Regions from separate parts of the Mesorhizobium sp. M0478 genome, predicted to be linked through region 1. Evidence: predicted binding sites of a transcription regulator. Region 1 holds the regulator's gene; each other region holds the start of a gene.
What was found. Region 1 encodes LexA, which represses DNA repair genes until DNA is damaged. Its sites were predicted from a motif close to TGTTCNNNNTGTGTTCNG; they were not measured.

Region 1 (5,293 bases):
GCTTCGCCGCCCGTCATGGCCCGCGCTCCGCCGCAGCCTTGCCGTGGCTGCCGACACGGAGCTCGACCGGGGCGTCGCCTTCCTGCTGGTCCCGGTTTTCCTGGCAGCCGGCGTCATCGTCTACTTCTCGCTGGCCGGCGAGCCGGGCTTTGCGCAGCCAATCGCCATTGTGGTGCTGGCGACATGTTGCGCTGTCGCCACGCGATCGCGGCCGAGGACGCATCTGTTCTGCATGGCCGCGATGCTGTGCGCGCTCGGCGTCGTCGCCGCCAAGGTCGAGACCTGGCGCGCCGGAACGCAGATGCTCGGCTCCGAGATTCAGACACGGCTGACCGGCCGCGTCGTCAGTCTCGAACAGATGGAAAGCGGCCGCATCAGGCTGACGCTCGACGTGGTTTCGACCGCTTACCCCGAGCTGCGCTACGCCCCGGAGCGGGTCAGGCTCTCGGCGCGGACCGTTCCCGCCGATATGACCGCCGGCTCCCTGATCACCGGCTATGCCAGGCTGTTGCCGCCGACCGGTCCGGTGCGGCCGGAGAGCTACGATTTCTCCTTCGACAGCTATTTCACCGGTATCGGCGGCAGCGGCTTCTTTCTCGGCAATCCGAAAACCATTGCTACGCAGGGACCGCCGCCGCTGACCGCACGGCTCTCCTCGGCAATCGAGAACGCGCGCGAAAACATTGCCGACCATATCAGGGGCAAGATCGGCGGCGCCGAAGGCGAGATTGCCGCGGCGCTGATTGTCGGCGTGCGCGCCGGCATCCCGGACGAGGTCAACGAAGCGATGCGGCGCACCGGCATCTACCACATCATCTCCATCTCCGGCCTGCACATGGCGCTGGTTGCCGGCACCATCATGGCGTTGCTGCGTGGCGCCTTTGCGCTGTTTCCCGTTTTCTCTTCGCGCCGGCCGGTGAAGAAATATGCGGCCGCGGCAGCGCTTGTCTCGATCGCCGCCTATCTCGTTATTTCAGGCGTCGTGGTTGCCGCCGAGCGCAGCTTCATCATGCTGGCGGTCATGCTTGTCGCCGTGCTGTTTGATCGCGCCGCACTCACCATGCGCAATCTGGCGATCTCCGCCATTGCCGTCATCCTGGTGTCGCCGCACGAGGTGGTCGGTCCCAGCTTCCAGATGTCGTTTGCCGCCACCGCCGCCCTTGTCGGCGCCTATGCCGGCTGGGCCGATTACCGCGCCGACAAGGTGAGAACGCCGCCGGCAAAGCGCTCCTTCGTCGGCTTCCTGTCGCGAAAATTCGCGCTGGCCATGGGCGGCCTCGCCATGACCTCGATCATCGCCGGCAGTGCAACCTTGCTGTTCGCCATCTGGCATTTTCAGCGTGTGTCGCCGCTCAGCCTGATCGCCAATCTGGCCGTGATGCCGATTGTTTCGTTGATCGTCATGCCTTTTGCCGTGCTCAGCGCACTGGCGATGCCGTTCGGCGCCGACGGGCCGTTCCTCTATGTGATGGGCAAGGGTCTGATGGCGATGATCGCTATATCGGCCTGGATTTCCGAGCGCTCGCCGGTCGACGCCGTCGGGCTGATCTCCATCCGCTCGGTGCTGTTGGTGGCGGTCGCCCTCGTCATCGCCACCATGGCCACCACCTGGCTCAGGTTGGCGGCCGTGCCTTTCGCGCTGGCCGGCCTGTTGACGGTGCCGCAGGTGCTTACGCCCGACGTGCTCATATCCGAGGATGCGCATCTGGTGGCCATGCCGATCGGTGGCGGCGAACTCGCCCTCAACCGCGAACGCTCCAACGAATTCACCACGGACAATTGGAAACGGGCGCTGCGGGCCGAAACCATTATCCCACCTGAGATTTTCGAGTCAACAGATACGCGGTTCGATCTCGATCCGCTCGATCTGCCGCCCGGCTCGCCCTTCTATTGCACCGGCGATCTCTGTATCGCCCGGCACCCTTCCGGAGCCATTGTAGCGCTTGCGAAAGACCGCAAGACGGCGCGGCCGGCCTGTGCCTTCGCGAGCCTGATCGTCATCGATGACGCCACCGCCTACAATCCGTGCCGCGACCCGCTGGTGCTGGTCGTGACGAAGAAACAGCTGGCCCGCGACGGCAGCGCCGCCGTCTTCTTCGATCCGCAATCGGCAGCTGCAGCGCCAACCATCCGCTTCGCCGTCGACAAGCCGTATCGCCCCTGGCACGAGCAACGCCGCTTCTCCCGCGAAGCGCGCGGCCTGCCGCCTTACAACCAGCGTGAAAAGTACAAACCCAAGCCGGCTCAGTAGCGCCGGATCAATCCGACAAGCTTGCCCTGCACCTTCACCCTGTCCGGTCCAAAAATGCGGGTCTCGTAGGCCGGGTTGGCGGCTTCCAGGGCGATCGAGGCGCCCTTGCGGCGGAAGCGTTTCAGGGTCGCTTCCTCATCGTCGACCAACGCCACCACGATCTCGCCGGGGCTGGCTGTGTCGGCATTGCGGATGATGACCGTGTCGCCATCGAAAATGCCGGCCTCGATCATCGAATCGCCCTTGACCTCGAGCGCGTAGTGTTCGCCGCCCATGATCATATCGGGCGGCACCGAGATCGAATGGGTCTGATGCTGGATGGCGTCGATCGGCACGCCGGCGGCGATGCGTCCCATAACCGGGATTGAAATCGCGGAAACGGCATCGTCATTGCCGGCCGACATCGAACGCGACGGCGAGCCCGGCTTGATCTGGCGGCCGAGACCGCCTTGGCCCAACGCGCCTTGTCCTTGGCCGCCTTGCCCTTGGCCGGTTTGACCAAGACTGCCCTGAATGACGCTCGGCGAAAACTTCCTCGCCGCATTGAGGCCTGGTGCGATCGAGTCGGGCAGCCGCAGCACTTCCAGCGCGCGCGCCCGGTTCGGCAGCCGGCGAATGAAACCGCGCTCCTCAAGCGCCGTGATCAGGCGGTGGATGCCGGACTTGGAGGCGAGGTCGAGCGCTTCCTTCATCTCGTCGAAGGACGGCGGGATTCCGCTCTCCTTCAGGCGTTCATGGATGAACATCAGAAGCTCATGTTGTTTGCGCGTCAGCATCGCGGCCCCCAAGGGTTCTGAAACCAGAATCAGAAAAAACAAACCCAGAACAAACACTATCTGTTCCAGTTGTGTTCCGCAACCTTTTAAAGTTTAATGAATGTGTTGACGTTTTGTTCAGCGTGACGTTCGGCACCGCGAGCGGCGCTCGTAGTCGTTGGCCGGCAACGGGGTGAAACGAAGACAAAGTGCCCTGCGTCGTCGGCTACGATCGCCGCTTCCTTTTCGGACGGGGCTGCGCAGCATCCGCGCCGGGTTCACTCTGGGCATAGACCTGCAGCGTGTAGCCGATGTGAGCGGTCATCAGAGTTTTCGCACGTTCGACGTCGCGATCGAGGGCCGCTTCCATCAGGGCGGTATGGTGTTCGATCGCCACGGCGTCGCGCAGGGCCGCCACGGCCTTCCGGTGGCCATCCGTGCGGCCGGCGGCGGCGCGCAGCGTCGGGGCCAGACCCAGAAAGCGGTGATGGCGATGCAATTGGTCGGAAATCGTCGCATTGAAGCGCAGCAGCCAGCTGGATGTCGCGGCACTGAGCAGCGCCGCATGGAAGGCATCGTGTTTTTCGTACCACGCGTCGACCGCATCATCCGATGGATCGTCGAGAACAGACCCGCACCGTGAGAGACGATAGTGGGCGGCAACGACCGCGTCTTCCCACTCACGATCGCCCTCCTCGATCGATTCCACCAGCAGGGGCAGTTCGACCACCAGCCGCGCACGCGCCAAATCCTCGAGCTCCGCCCGAGAGACGGGAGCGACCGCAAACCCGCGGTTGCTGATGGCGGTCACAAGCCGTTCCGCCTCCAGCCGCGACAGCGCCTCGCGCAACGGCGTCCAGCCGATGCCGTAGGTGTTGCGCAGCGTGCTCAGCTTCAACGGCGCGGCAGGCGCCAGCCGGGTCGCAAGAATATCGCGCCTGAGCAGGCGATAGGCCGCTTCCGTCCTCGAGGTCTGCTCGTCATCCAGCATCGTGATCCATCAGACATAAACGCTCGGCGGATCATTATATATCAAAGCCTTTCAATGGGTGAATTATATATAATGTTTGACAGTTCAAGGGCGACCACTCAAGATCGCCGGCATGTTTGGGCGGCAGGCTCCGCCGCGCGCGTTTGTCCATGGAGGGGCGCCGGATCATGAGCACGACACCCGATCTCGCTACAATCGAAGCAATGGATGCCGCCGATCCGCTGCGCTCCATGCGCGAACGCTTTGTCTTGCCGCAAGGCGTGATTTATCTCGACGGCAATTCCCTGGGCGCCGCGTCAGCGGTCGTCTTCAGCGAACTGCAGCAGGCCGCCACGCAGGAATGGGCGCACGACCTCATTCGCGCCTGGAACACCGCCGGCTGGTTCAACATGCCGGTGGAACTCGGAGATCAGCTCGGGCGACTGATCGGCGCGGCTGATGGGCAGACGGTGGTCTGCGACACAACCTCGATCAACATCTACAAGCTGCTGCACGCAGCGCTCGGCATGCGGCCGGATCGGTCGGTCATCGTTGCCGAGGGCGACAGTTTCCCGACCGACCTCTACATGGCCGAAGGCGTCGCCTCGACCCGGCCGGGAACGCGGCTGCGGCTGGAGGGCGTCGACGCGGCCGCAATCGAGGAGCTGATCGACGACAGCGTTGCCGTCATCCTGGTCAACCACGTCAACTACAAATCCGGCCAGTTGCGCGACATGGCGGCGCTGACGCGCAAGGCACATGACGCCGGCGCGCTGATCATCTGGGATCTCTGCCACACGGCCGGCGCCTTGCCGGTCGAACTTGACCGTGCCAATGCCGATTTCGCCGTCGGCTGCACCTACAAATACCTCAATGGCGGCCCGGGCTCGCCAGCCTTCATCTACGCGGCCGAGCGCCACCATGACGATGCCCACCAGCCGCTCAGCGGCTGGTGGGGCCATGCGCGGCCCTTTGCCTTCGAGCAGGGCTTTGCCGTCGGCAGCGGCATTCGCCGCTTCCTGTGCGGAACGCAGCCGGTGCTGTCGATGCGGGCGCTCAAGGGCGCGCTCGATATCTGGAACGACGTCGATATGGCGGCGGTGCGCAGAAAAAGCATCGCGCTGACCGACCTGTTTATCCAGCTCGTCGAAGCCAGATGCGGCGCCTACGGGCTTGAACTGGAAAGTCCTCGCGACGGCAGCCAGCGCGGCAGCCAGGTGTCGTTCCTCCATCCGCATGGCTATCAGGTGATGCGCGCGCTGATCGAGCGCGGCGTGATCGGCGATTTCCGGGCGCCGTCGACCATCCGTTTCGGCT
Region 2 (5,293 bases), on a different contig from region 1:
AACACGCGCAAGCCATCCTCGCGTTCGATCAACTGGCCGCGCATTTTCGTCACGGCAATGGCCTTGCCCAGCAGCGACAACGCCGCCGTTGCCCCAAGCGCCACGGCGAGGTCCGGCTTGATCAGCTCAAGCTCCCGGCCGATCCACCAGCGGCAGGCCTGGACTTCGCCGGCATTTGGCTTCGAATGGATGCGGCGCTTGCCGCGCGGCTCGAACTTGAAATGCTTGACGGCGTTGGTGACGTAGACTTTTTGCCGGTCGACGCCTGCGTCATCGAGAATTGCATCGAACACTTTGCCCGCTGGCCCGACAAAAGGTTTGCCGGCGAGATCTTCCTGATCGCCCGGTTGTTCGCCGACGAAGACCACTTTGGCATCATCCGGCCCCTCGCCGAACACGGTCTGTGTCGCGTCGCGCCACAACGGGCAGCGGCGGCAGCCTTTCGCGGCTTCGCGTAGCTCGGAAATGGTGTTGGCGTCATCGTCCGGCGCCTCGGCCGGCTCGCGCTTCGGCCAATGTTTCGCCTGCAGCTTGGCGTGGTGCGGCGCCGGCATTGTCGGCAGTCTGGCAATCATATCCCTGGCGGCCTCGTCCGCTCCTGCGATCAGATCTGGAATGAGCGAGGCCTCGGGAAGGTTCCGCCAATATTTCTTCGGCATCTCCTTCTGCATCGCCTTCACCTTGAGCCGCGCCGGGTTGAAGATGTTTTCGAAATAGGTCAGCCACAACGCCTCGGTGTCGTCCTGATCGGGTGCATCGCCCTTGGCCGCACCCGGCCCGATCGCCAGCCTTTCGCCGTTCCAGTCGGCGGAGGCATAGGGCGTCAGGATGGTCCAGCGCATGCCGGTGAACCGCCGGACGAAGAAATCCGCGTTGCGCTCGACAATGAAATGCTCCGGCTCGAACCAGGCGACGTAGCGCTCGTTCTCGCCGTCGCCGATCTTCCGGAAGCGTACGAAGGCATGCATCTTATGGCTGTCGCGCCGCACCGCCTTTTCCATGGCTTCGAGCCGCCTGGTGTCGGGATCGGATGCGATCGCCAGCAGTTTCGGCTCGGTTCGCAGGCGCCAAAGCATCCGGTAGAGAAAGGCAAACCGGCCGGGGTCGGAGTGGCAGAAGGCGGTTTCTGCACGGGCGATGAACTCGCGCGGGACGGTAAGCTGCGCGCCCTCTGGCACCGCCGGCAAGGCATCTTGAGGATCATTGGCGTCGGACCCGACACCCCAACTAATATCCTCAGGCCGGACCTCATTCAGCGCCAGACGCCGTGCCGCATCGCGCCAACCGGCGAAATCGGTCTGGCTCGCTAGCCGGACGGTGTATCGGGCAAGGTCGAGCTGGGCCGGCTGCATGGTCAAAACAGCGACAGTTGTTCGCAGGACTTTACGATCGTGTCGCGCAGGCCTGTCTTGTCGGTGAGTCCGCCCGGCGACCAGCCTTCGGCGATGATGAAGGGCCTCAGCTTGGCGATCGAATGGCAGATCCGTCCGACATCTTCCAGCCGCATGCGTCGGTGGCGGCGGGTTTCAAGGATCTTCGCCACCACCTTGGTGCCCAGACCCGGAACCCGCAGCAGCGCTTCGCGGTCGGCGCGGTTGATGTCGACGGGAAACCTCGCCCGATTGCGCAAAGCCCAGGCGAGCTTGGGGTCAATGGCGAGGTCGAGCATGCCGTCGCTGCTGCCGGCGAGGATTTCCGGCTGCGAAAAGCCGTAGAAACGCATCAGCCAGTCGGCCTGATAGAGCCGGTGCTCGCGCATCAGCGGCGGTTTTTGCAGCGGCAGCGACGATGACGAATCCGGGATTGGGCTGAAGGCGGAATAATAGACGCGCCGCAGGTGATAGCTGCCATAGAGCCGCGCGCTGGTGTGCAAAATGCCGTCGTCGGATGTTTTGTCGGCGCCGACAATCATCTGCGTCGACTGACCTCCGGGCGCAAAGCGTTCGCGCTTCTTGGTCCTCAGCGTCGGCTCGGCCTTTTCCTCCATCTTCCGGCGCAGGTTCGCCATGGAAAGCCGGATCGTTTCCGGCTTCTTCTCCGGCGCCAGTTTCTTGACGCCCTCATCGGTCGGCAGTTCGACGTTGATAGACAGCCGATCGGCGTAGAGCCCGGCCTGCTCGACCAGTTCGGCCGAGCTTTCCGGAATGGTCTTCAGATGAATATAGCCGGAGAATTTTTCGTCCAGCCGCAGCCGCCGCGCCACTTCCACCATTTCGGCCATGGTCTCGTCGGGCGAACGGATGACGCCGGAGGACAGGAACAGGCCTTCGATGTAGTTGCGCCGATAAAAGTCCATGGTCAGCTTCACCACCTCGTCGATGCTAAAGCGGGCGCGGCGCACATTCGATGACGAGCGGTTGATGCAGTAGCTGCAATCGTAAATGCAGAAATTGGTGAGCAGGATTTTCAGGAGCGAAATGCAGCGGCCATCCGGCGCGTAGGAATGGCAGATGCCCATGCCTTCTGTGGAGCCGATACCGCCGGATTGGAGCGAATCCTTCTTCGCCGAGCCCGACGAGGCGCAAGAAGCATCGTATTTGGCGGCGTCAGACAGGATTGCCAGCTTTTCACGGACGGTAGGTGCGCTCATCCGTTCATGATATGTTCTTGAAGGCTGCAGCGCCACCTCATTTGATGCAGGCGGCGAAAAAGTAATCGCCGCCTGATCGTCGGGCTAGCAGGACGACTGCCCGAGTTCCAGGCGGTCTCTCAGACCTCATGGAGGTAGAGGTGGTAATCCAGCTCGCTGACGGTGCGGGCGACGCGCAGATACTCCGACTGCTTGATCGCCACGAAGGTGCGATGCAGATCCTCGCCAAGCGCCTCTTTCAGGAAGCTCGAGGCCCGCGCCGCCTCGATCGCGGCGCGCCAGTCGACCGGCATGGTCGTGCGCGTGACGGCGGCTTCATAGCCATTCCCAGTGGTTTCGGGGCCGGGGTCGAGGCCTTCGTCCAGACCTTTGATGATGCCGGCCAGCACCGTTGCCGCGATCAGGTAGGGATTGGCGTCGACACCCGACGGCCGGTGCTCGATGCGCCGGTTTTTGGCGTCGCCCGCCGGGATGCGCAGCGCCACCGAACGGTTGTTGACGCCCCAGGTCGGCGCCACCGGCGCATAGGACTGCGAGACGAAGCGCCGCCAGGAATTGGCGTGCGGCGCAAACACCAGCATCGATTCGGCCATGGTCTGGATCAGCCCGCCGAGCCCCTGCAGCAGCGGCAGCGACCAGCTTTCGCCGCCAGCCTCGGCAAAAACGTTGCGGCCGTTCTTGTCCTGCAACGAAACATGGAAATGCATGCCGGAGCCGGCGTATTTTTCGATCGGCTTGGCCATGAAGCAGGCGGTGACACCATGGCGGCGCGCCTGCGCCCGCACCAGCCGCTTCAACATGACGAGGTCGTCGGCCGCCCGCATGACATCCTTGCGATAGTTCAGCGTCAGCTCGTACTGGCCGGGCGCGTATTCGGAAATCACCGTTTCGGCCGGAATGCCTTGCGCCTTAGCCGCGGCATAGATGTCGGAAAACAGCGGCTCCATGCCGTGCAGATGGTCGACGGAATAGACTTCCGTCTTGGCCGAGCGGCGGCCGTCGAGCACGGCGTCCGCCGGCTTTACCTTGCCGTCGGCGTCACGCTCATTGGCAAGCAGGAAAAATTCGAGTTCGAAGGCGCCGGCGGGATAGAGGCCCTTGGCCGCCAAGATGTCGACCTGCCTGGCCAGCGCCAGCCGTGGGTCCGACGACATAGGCTGTCCCTCGAGATGGTACATCGCCATCAGCAACTGGCCGCGCGGCGGGTTCGTGCCGTAAAGCGGCACCAGCGTGCCGGGGATCGGCCATGCCCTGAGATCGCCGTCTCCAGTCGTCCAGATCAGCCCGGTTTCGTGCACATCCTCGCCGGTGATGTCGAGGCCGAGGATCGAGATCGGCATGTGGCGGCCGCCCTCGAAGATGCTTTTCAGCTCATGCCGGCGCACGATCTTGCCGCGGCCGACCCCGTTGGCGTCGGTCAAGACGATATCGAAGGCTTCGATTTCGGGATGGGCGTCGAGAAAGGCTTGCGCCTCGGCGGGCGTCGAGCCCGAAGGTGAAGTCATGATTAGTGTACTCGAGTTTGGCTTGGCAGCTTGTCTCATGCCGTCAGCCTTGCCGCAACCGTGGCGAAGGCGGTGATCAGCCGGTTGACCTGGGCGCCGGTGGTGGCCGGCGAGATCAGCATCATGTTGTGAAAGGGCGCGATCAGCACGCCCTGGTTGACCAGCGCGACATGGATAGCCGCCTCAAGCTCCGGCGCATGGGCAGTCTCGGCTTCGGCGCCGTTCCTGAGCGGGCCAGGGGCGCAGATGAACTCGACGCGGGCGCCGACGCGGGCGACATGCCAGGGCAGATTGTAGCGATCGATGACGCCGGTCAGCCCGGCATCGAGCCGCAGGGCGAGGCGATCCATCCGGGCATAATTCTCCTGCGTCATCACCTCTTCGAGCGTTGCGCGCATGGCTGCGAACTGCAGCGGGTTCGCCGACAGCGTCGTGCCCATGCCGGAATAGCCCGGCTCCTTGGTTCGATTGTAGTCGGCATAGCGCGAGGCGACCTCGTCGCTCATGCCCCACACGCTTGCCGGCACGCCACCGGCGATCGGCTTGCCCAGCACGAAAAGGTCGGGCTGCAGCCCGAATTTTCTGGTGTAGCCCCCTGGGCCGGTCGAGATGGTGTGGGTCTCGTCGATCAGCAGCAGCGTTCCGGCCGCGCGCGTCAGTTTGCGCAAGGCGTCGTGAAAACCCGGATCGGGCAGCACCATGCAGGAATTGGTCAGCACCGGCTCGGCGATGACGCAGGCGACATCGCGGTCGGCGAGCGCCGCTTCCAGTGCAGCAACATCGTTGAATTCGATGACCTTCGCCGTCCTGGTCAGGTCGCGGAATTCGCCCGCCAGGCCCGGCCGGTTGACAGCTTTGCCGTCGACCAGCCGGACCATCGTCTCGTCGACCGAGCCGTGATAGCAGCCGTTGAAGACCAGGATCTTTTCCCGACCGGTGATAGCGCGGGCAACACGCAGCGCGAAGCGGTTGGCGTCGGTGGCGCTGGTGGCGATCTGCCAGAACGGCAGACCGAAACGCTGTGTGAGCAGCGGCCCGATGGCCAGCGCATCCTCCGAAGGCAGCATATAGGTCAGGCCGCGCCCGGCCTGGCGGCGGATGGCGCGCGCCACCGGCGGCGGCGAATGGCCGAACATCGAACCGGTGTCGCCGAGGCAGAAATCGTCCAGCCTGTTGCCGTCGATATCCGTGATGGCGG
Region 3 (5,293 bases), on a different contig from region 1:
TTGTGGACCTCCGCAGCCGGGCGCGTCCAGTCCACACGTGTCTCCGACTTATCGATTTTCCTGGCGTAGGTCACCCCGTCAGCCGCCTGCAAAGTCGATGCCAGGGTATTTGTCTCCAATCGGGACAGCGCTTCCACCATCAGCGTGGCAGCAATATTCATCAAGCGGTCGTGCAGATCGCCGGCCGTCATGTCGGGCTCTATGGCGCATTTTTCAACCAGTGCCACCGGACCGGTGTCCAGGCCCTCTTCCATGCGCATCACCATCATGCCGGTCTCGACGTCGCCGGCCATAATGGCGCGCTGGATGGGAGCTGCACCACGCCAACGCGGCAAAAGCGAGGCGTGGCCGTTGAGGCAGCCGAGGCGCGGAGCCTCCAGAATAGCCTTCGGCAACAGCAAACCATACGCGACGACGACCGCGACATCGGCACGCAACGCCTGGAAAGCAGCTTGCTCGGCCTCGCCCTTCAGCGACAGCGGCGTGCGCACTTCGATGCCCAGCCGCTCAGCCTCGCGCTGCACCGGCGACGGTGTGAGCTCCAGCCCGCGGCGGCCGGCGGCGCGCGGCGGCTGGGTGTAGACGGCTGCTATCTCGTGCCCGGCCTCGGCAATCGCGCGCAGCACCGGCACCGAAAACTCCGGCGTGCCCATGAAGATGACGCGAAGCGGCATCTTCCCTATCCCACCAGCTTGCCCGGCGCCTTGTCCTTGGCGAGCTTCTTGAACTTCTTGACCACCATGTCGCGCTTCAGCTTCGAGATGTGGTCGATGAACAGCACACCGTTGAGATGGTCGATCTCGTGCTGCAGGCAGGTCGCCATCAGGCCTTCGGCCTCGATCTCCTGCAGCTTGCCGTCGCGGTCGAGATATTTCACGCGCACCGAGGCGGGACGCTCGACCTCGGCGTAATAGTCCGGGATCGACAGGCAGCCTTCCTCGTAGACGGAGCGAGCGTCGGCGCTTTCGAGGATTTCGGGATTGATGAAGACATGCGGCGCCGGCGGCTCGTCTTCCTTGGCGAGGTCGATGACCAGCATGCGCAGCGGCTCGCCAATCTGGATTGCGGCCAAGCCGATGCCCGGCGCATCATACATCGTCGCCAGCATGTCGTCGGTCAGTTTGCGCAAAGGCGCGTCGACGCGTTCGACCGGTTTGGAAACTTGGCGCAGGATAGGATCGGGAAGGATGATGAGCGGCTTGATCGACATGGCGCCTCACCTAAAACGTCGCAGGAGAAGCGTCAACCGGTGCGAATCGGTCTCGTTCACGTTTTGATCTGTGCCAGGTCTGCGAATCGGCTATGCTGGCGGGATGAACGACCTGAGCACCATCCTTTCCGAACCCGTTGCCCGGCTTGGCGCGACGACGATCACGCTCGGCCATGCACTGGCCATCGGCGCGCTGGTGTTTCTCGGCCTGTTCCTGGCGCTTGTCGTGGCGCTGTGGCGATCGGCCAAGGCGCGCACCATCGCCGCGGCGGAAGCCGCCGACCACGCCCGCGACGCCGAGGCGCGGATGGCCGGCATTTTGCAAAGCCAGGCCGAGATGCAGGGCCGCATGGGCGCCATCGCCGACGTGTTCGGCGCAAGGCAGGCCGAACTCAACCAGTCGATCGGCCAGCGCCTCGACGCCATGACCGGCCGACTCGGCCAAACCATGACCGAACAGACCAAATCGACGCATGAGAGCCTCGCCAAACTGCAGGAACGGCTGGCGGTCATCGACACCGCGCAAGGCAACATTCAGTCGCTGGCCGGCCAGGTCGTGCAATTGCAGGCGATCCTGTCCAACAAGCAGACGCGCGGCGCCTTCGGCCAGTCGCGCATGGAGGCGATCGTCGCCGACGGCCTTCCGATGGGCGCCTACGAGTTCCAGGCAACGCTGTCAAACGGCAGCCGTCCCGACTGCCTGGTCAGGATGCCGAACGGTGCGCCGCAGCTTGCCATCGACGCCAAGTTTCCGCTGGAAGCCTGGAACGCCATCCGCGCCGCCGATGGCGCCGAACAACAGAAGATCGCGGCCCAGGCTTTCCGCCGCGACATCGAAATTCACGTCCGCGATATCTCGGAAAAATACCTGATCCAGGGCGAGACGCAGGACACCGCCTTCATGTTCGTGCCGTCGGAATCGGTGTTCGCCGAAATCCACGAGAATTTCGACGCCGTGGTCCAGAAGGCGCACCGGGCGCGTGTCATCATCGTCTCACCGTCGCTTTTGATGCTGTCGATCCAGGTCATCCAGGCCATCCTCAAGGACGCCCGCATGCGCGAACAGGCGCATCTGATCCAGGGCGAGGTGATCCGGCTGATGGAGGACGTCGCGCGCGTCGACGAACGCGTGCGCCGGCTGCAGACGCATTTTGGCCAGTCGGCCAAGGATATCGACGAGATACTGGTGTCGACGTCGAAGGTGACCAAGCGCGGCCAAAAGATCGAAGCGCTGGAGTTTGGCGAAAACGAAGCCGAAGTGCGCGGTGGCGGACCCGCCAAGGCCGAAGCCGGGGTGCGGGTGGCGGATTCCAAGACGGGGCAGCTCAGGCTACGTGTCGTCGAAGGCGACGATTAAAGCGCGTCGCGCTGAAACGGATTCATACGACGCGCCTTAAGTCTTTGTTTTGATGCATGTCGTTGCCCCAGAACCGCGGCACACTTCTGGCGCCATGCATTAGACCGTAGCCACGATCACGTGTGCCTGGATCTTGGCCGCAACCTCGCCGCTGCCGTGTCTGGCTGCAATCACGGACGCGGCGTGATCGGTTGCGGCTTCCAATTTTCCTCGGGCCTCGATTTCATTGCGAAGCGGAGTTCCCTGGCAATAGGCAACCGCCGGAAGGCGCGGCGAGGAGGCACGGCTTTGTTCGGCCCTCGTGTCGATCACCACACGGGAGAAACCTGCGGCTTCCAACTCGCCGCGGATCAATGCAGTGTCATTGTAGCCGTGCGGCGTGCGGGCGAGAAAGCGGGGCGGATCGTTCGGAAAAATCTCCGCAAGAGCATTCGTCACATCATTGGCGAATACATTCTCTTCAATGCGATCCCACACGTTGAACAGGAAATGGCCGCCGGTCTTCAGGACCCGCTTTGCTTCGCGATAGCCGGCGGCTCGGTCGGGAAAGAACATCGCGCCGAACTGACAGCAAACGAGATCGAAAGCCGCATCTTCGAACGGCAGCGCCAGAGCATCCGCCTGACGCCATTGTATGCGACTGTCGGGAGCTTGTCGCGAGGCCGCGTAGTCGAGCATAGGCTGGTTGAGGTCGGTCACGACATAGCTTGCGCCAGGGGACAGTTTTGGCGCCAATGCGCGGGTAACAACGCCGGTGCCGGCGGCGACTTCCAGGACGGCGCCGGGCGACAAGGACGCTGCCCGTCGTGCCAAATCCGCGGCGAACGGCTCGAAGATCAGCGGCACCATGTAGCGGTCGTAGTTTTCCGGAATCGAGCCGGCAAACACTTTGTCCGTTTCCGACATTGCTATCCCCCGCCATCCGTTTGATGGCTAGCCTAGCACATTATTGGCTGGTTTGGGCCGCGTTTAACCGGGAGGCAGGTGCTACTGCGCCTCTACGATGCTTACGCCCTCGAATTCCGGAAGCCAGTGCAGGGCCGATCGGTGCCATTTCTGTTGGGTCGGAACGAGATCCTCGCGTTGCCGCGCGGTCCCCGCCCTGATCCCATAGACCTTCGGCCCGTCGCCAACCGACGTTGCGTAAAGATGCGAACCGCAGTCGCCGCAGAACGCCTGGGCACGCTTGGCGCCGCTCGATCCCGTCTTGATATAGACCTTCGGTGTGCCCTTGGTGATCCTGTAATGATCCTCAGGCGCGGGAACAGTGACACGAAAGGCGGTGCCGGTCAGTTGCTGGCAGTCGGTGCAATGACAGATAGAGGTCTTTTCCGGGTCGACGTCTGCTTCATAAGTTATGGCGCCGCAATGGCACCCACCATCGATTTTCATGGTTGATTCTCCGAAATCCGTCGGGTGATCTTAGCGGGACCAGGCGATGGGGCCAACGGTGCACTGCTGGTCCAGAACTAGTCCGACGCCGCCTCGACCTGCTTGCGCCGGTGCTCCCACGTTCCGGTCGTCTGCGGCTTGACGAACAGTCTGGTGATCTCCGGCATTTCTTTTTTCAAGAGCGCCTCGATGCGCTCGACACAGGCTTCGATCTCAGGCGCCGTCAGATGGTCCTCGAATTCGATGCTCAGCCCAGCGACGATCTGTTGCGGGCCGAGATGGACGGTGAGAACGCCGTTGGCCCGCTGCACCGCCGGATCCTGCTGGGCGATGGCCAGCACCTTGGCCTGCACTTCCGCCGAGGCCGGCTCACCGATGAGCAATCCCTTGCTTTCGCGCGCCAGAAAGATGGCGGTGGCGCCGAGGATCATCGCGATGCCGATCGAGGCGACGCCGTCGAGTTCGGGCATGTCGAGGAGTTCGGCCGCCAATATGCCGGCGAAGGCGACGAAGAGACCGAGCAGGGCGGCGCTGTCCTCGAACAGGATCGTGTAGACGCTCGGATCCTTGCTCGATTGCACGGCCTGCAGCCAGCCTTGCTTGCCCTTCTGCTGGCGGAACTCCTTCAGCGCCACGTACCAGGAGCTGCCCTCGAACAGCATCGAGAGGCCAAGCACGATGTAGTTGATTTTGGGATTGGCGACCGGCTCAGGCGCCATGATGTGGACGACGCCTTCATAGAAGGACACGCCGGCGCCGAGCGCAAAGACGAGCAGGGCGACAATGAAGCTCCAGAAATACAGCTCGCGGCCATGGCCGAGCGGATGCGTGCGGTCCGGCGGACGGGCGGCGCGGTGCATGCCGTAGAGCAGCAGCCCGCCATTGCCGGTATCCACCAGCGAGTGCACGCCTTCCGACAGCATCGCCGAGCTGCCGGTGAAGAAGGCGGCGACGAATTTGGTCACAGCAATAGCTAAATTACCGGCGAGCGCCGCGTAGATGACCGTCTTCGACCCGCCATGCGCTGCCATGCTGTCCCTCCAAGGCGCCCAATGTAACGGCCTGCCGCCGAGCTCCACAGGCATCACAACGCACGAATCGCCTGGTCGTTCAGGTTGAAGGCCAGCTTGCGGAAAGACGCCCCTATTCGATGATCTCGTCCGTCCACACCTTGAAACCAGCCAGCGTGCCCGGTCCGAAGATGTGGGTCAGCGGCACGTCGGCGGCGTCGCGACCCGACGCGATCAGGATGCGGCCGATGCGTGGCGAATTGTTGCGCGGGTCAAAGACATGCCAGCGGCCACCGAGATAGACCTCCATCCAGGCTGCGAAAT

Region 2: the regulator LexA is predicted to act here: its motif matches at 2,592-2,609, upstream of NKI64_RS26220 (putative DNA modification/repair radical SAM protein).
Region 3: the regulator LexA is predicted to act here: its motif matches at 1,264-1,281, upstream of NKI64_RS20385 (DNA recombination protein RmuC).

What each region holds. Positions count from the first base shown of each region.
Region 1 covers NZ_JAMYRH010000012.1:15,750-21,042, forward strand. The annotation lists gene NKI64_RS24395 (ComEC/Rec2 family competence protein) at 1-2,251, shown strand, start outside; gene lexA (transcriptional repressor LexA) at 2,245-3,027, opposite strand; gene NKI64_RS24405 (GntR family transcriptional regulator) at 3,233-3,997, opposite strand; gene kynU (kynureninase) at 4,165-5,293, shown strand, end outside.
Region 2 covers NZ_JAMYRH010000014.1:2,598-7,890, forward strand. The annotation lists gene NKI64_RS26215 (UdgX family uracil-DNA binding protein) at 1-1,352, opposite strand, end outside; gene NKI64_RS26220 (putative DNA modification/repair radical SAM protein) at 1,355-2,590, opposite strand; gene NKI64_RS26225 (glutamine synthetase family protein) at 2,710-4,095, opposite strand; gene NKI64_RS26230 (aspartate aminotransferase family protein) at 4,131-5,293, opposite strand, start outside.
Region 3 covers NZ_JAMYRH010000008.1:212,652-217,944, reverse strand. The annotation lists gene fmt (methionyl-tRNA formyltransferase) at 1-674, opposite strand, end outside; gene def (peptide deformylase) at 680-1,210, opposite strand; gene NKI64_RS20385 (DNA recombination protein RmuC) at 1,314-2,567, shown strand; gene NKI64_RS20380 (class I SAM-dependent methyltransferase) at 2,667-3,473, opposite strand; gene NKI64_RS20375 (GFA family protein) at 3,555-3,959, opposite strand; gene NKI64_RS20370 (cation diffusion facilitator family transporter) at 4,037-4,990, opposite strand; gene NKI64_RS20365 (transglutaminase-like domain-containing protein) at 5,103-5,293, opposite strand, start outside.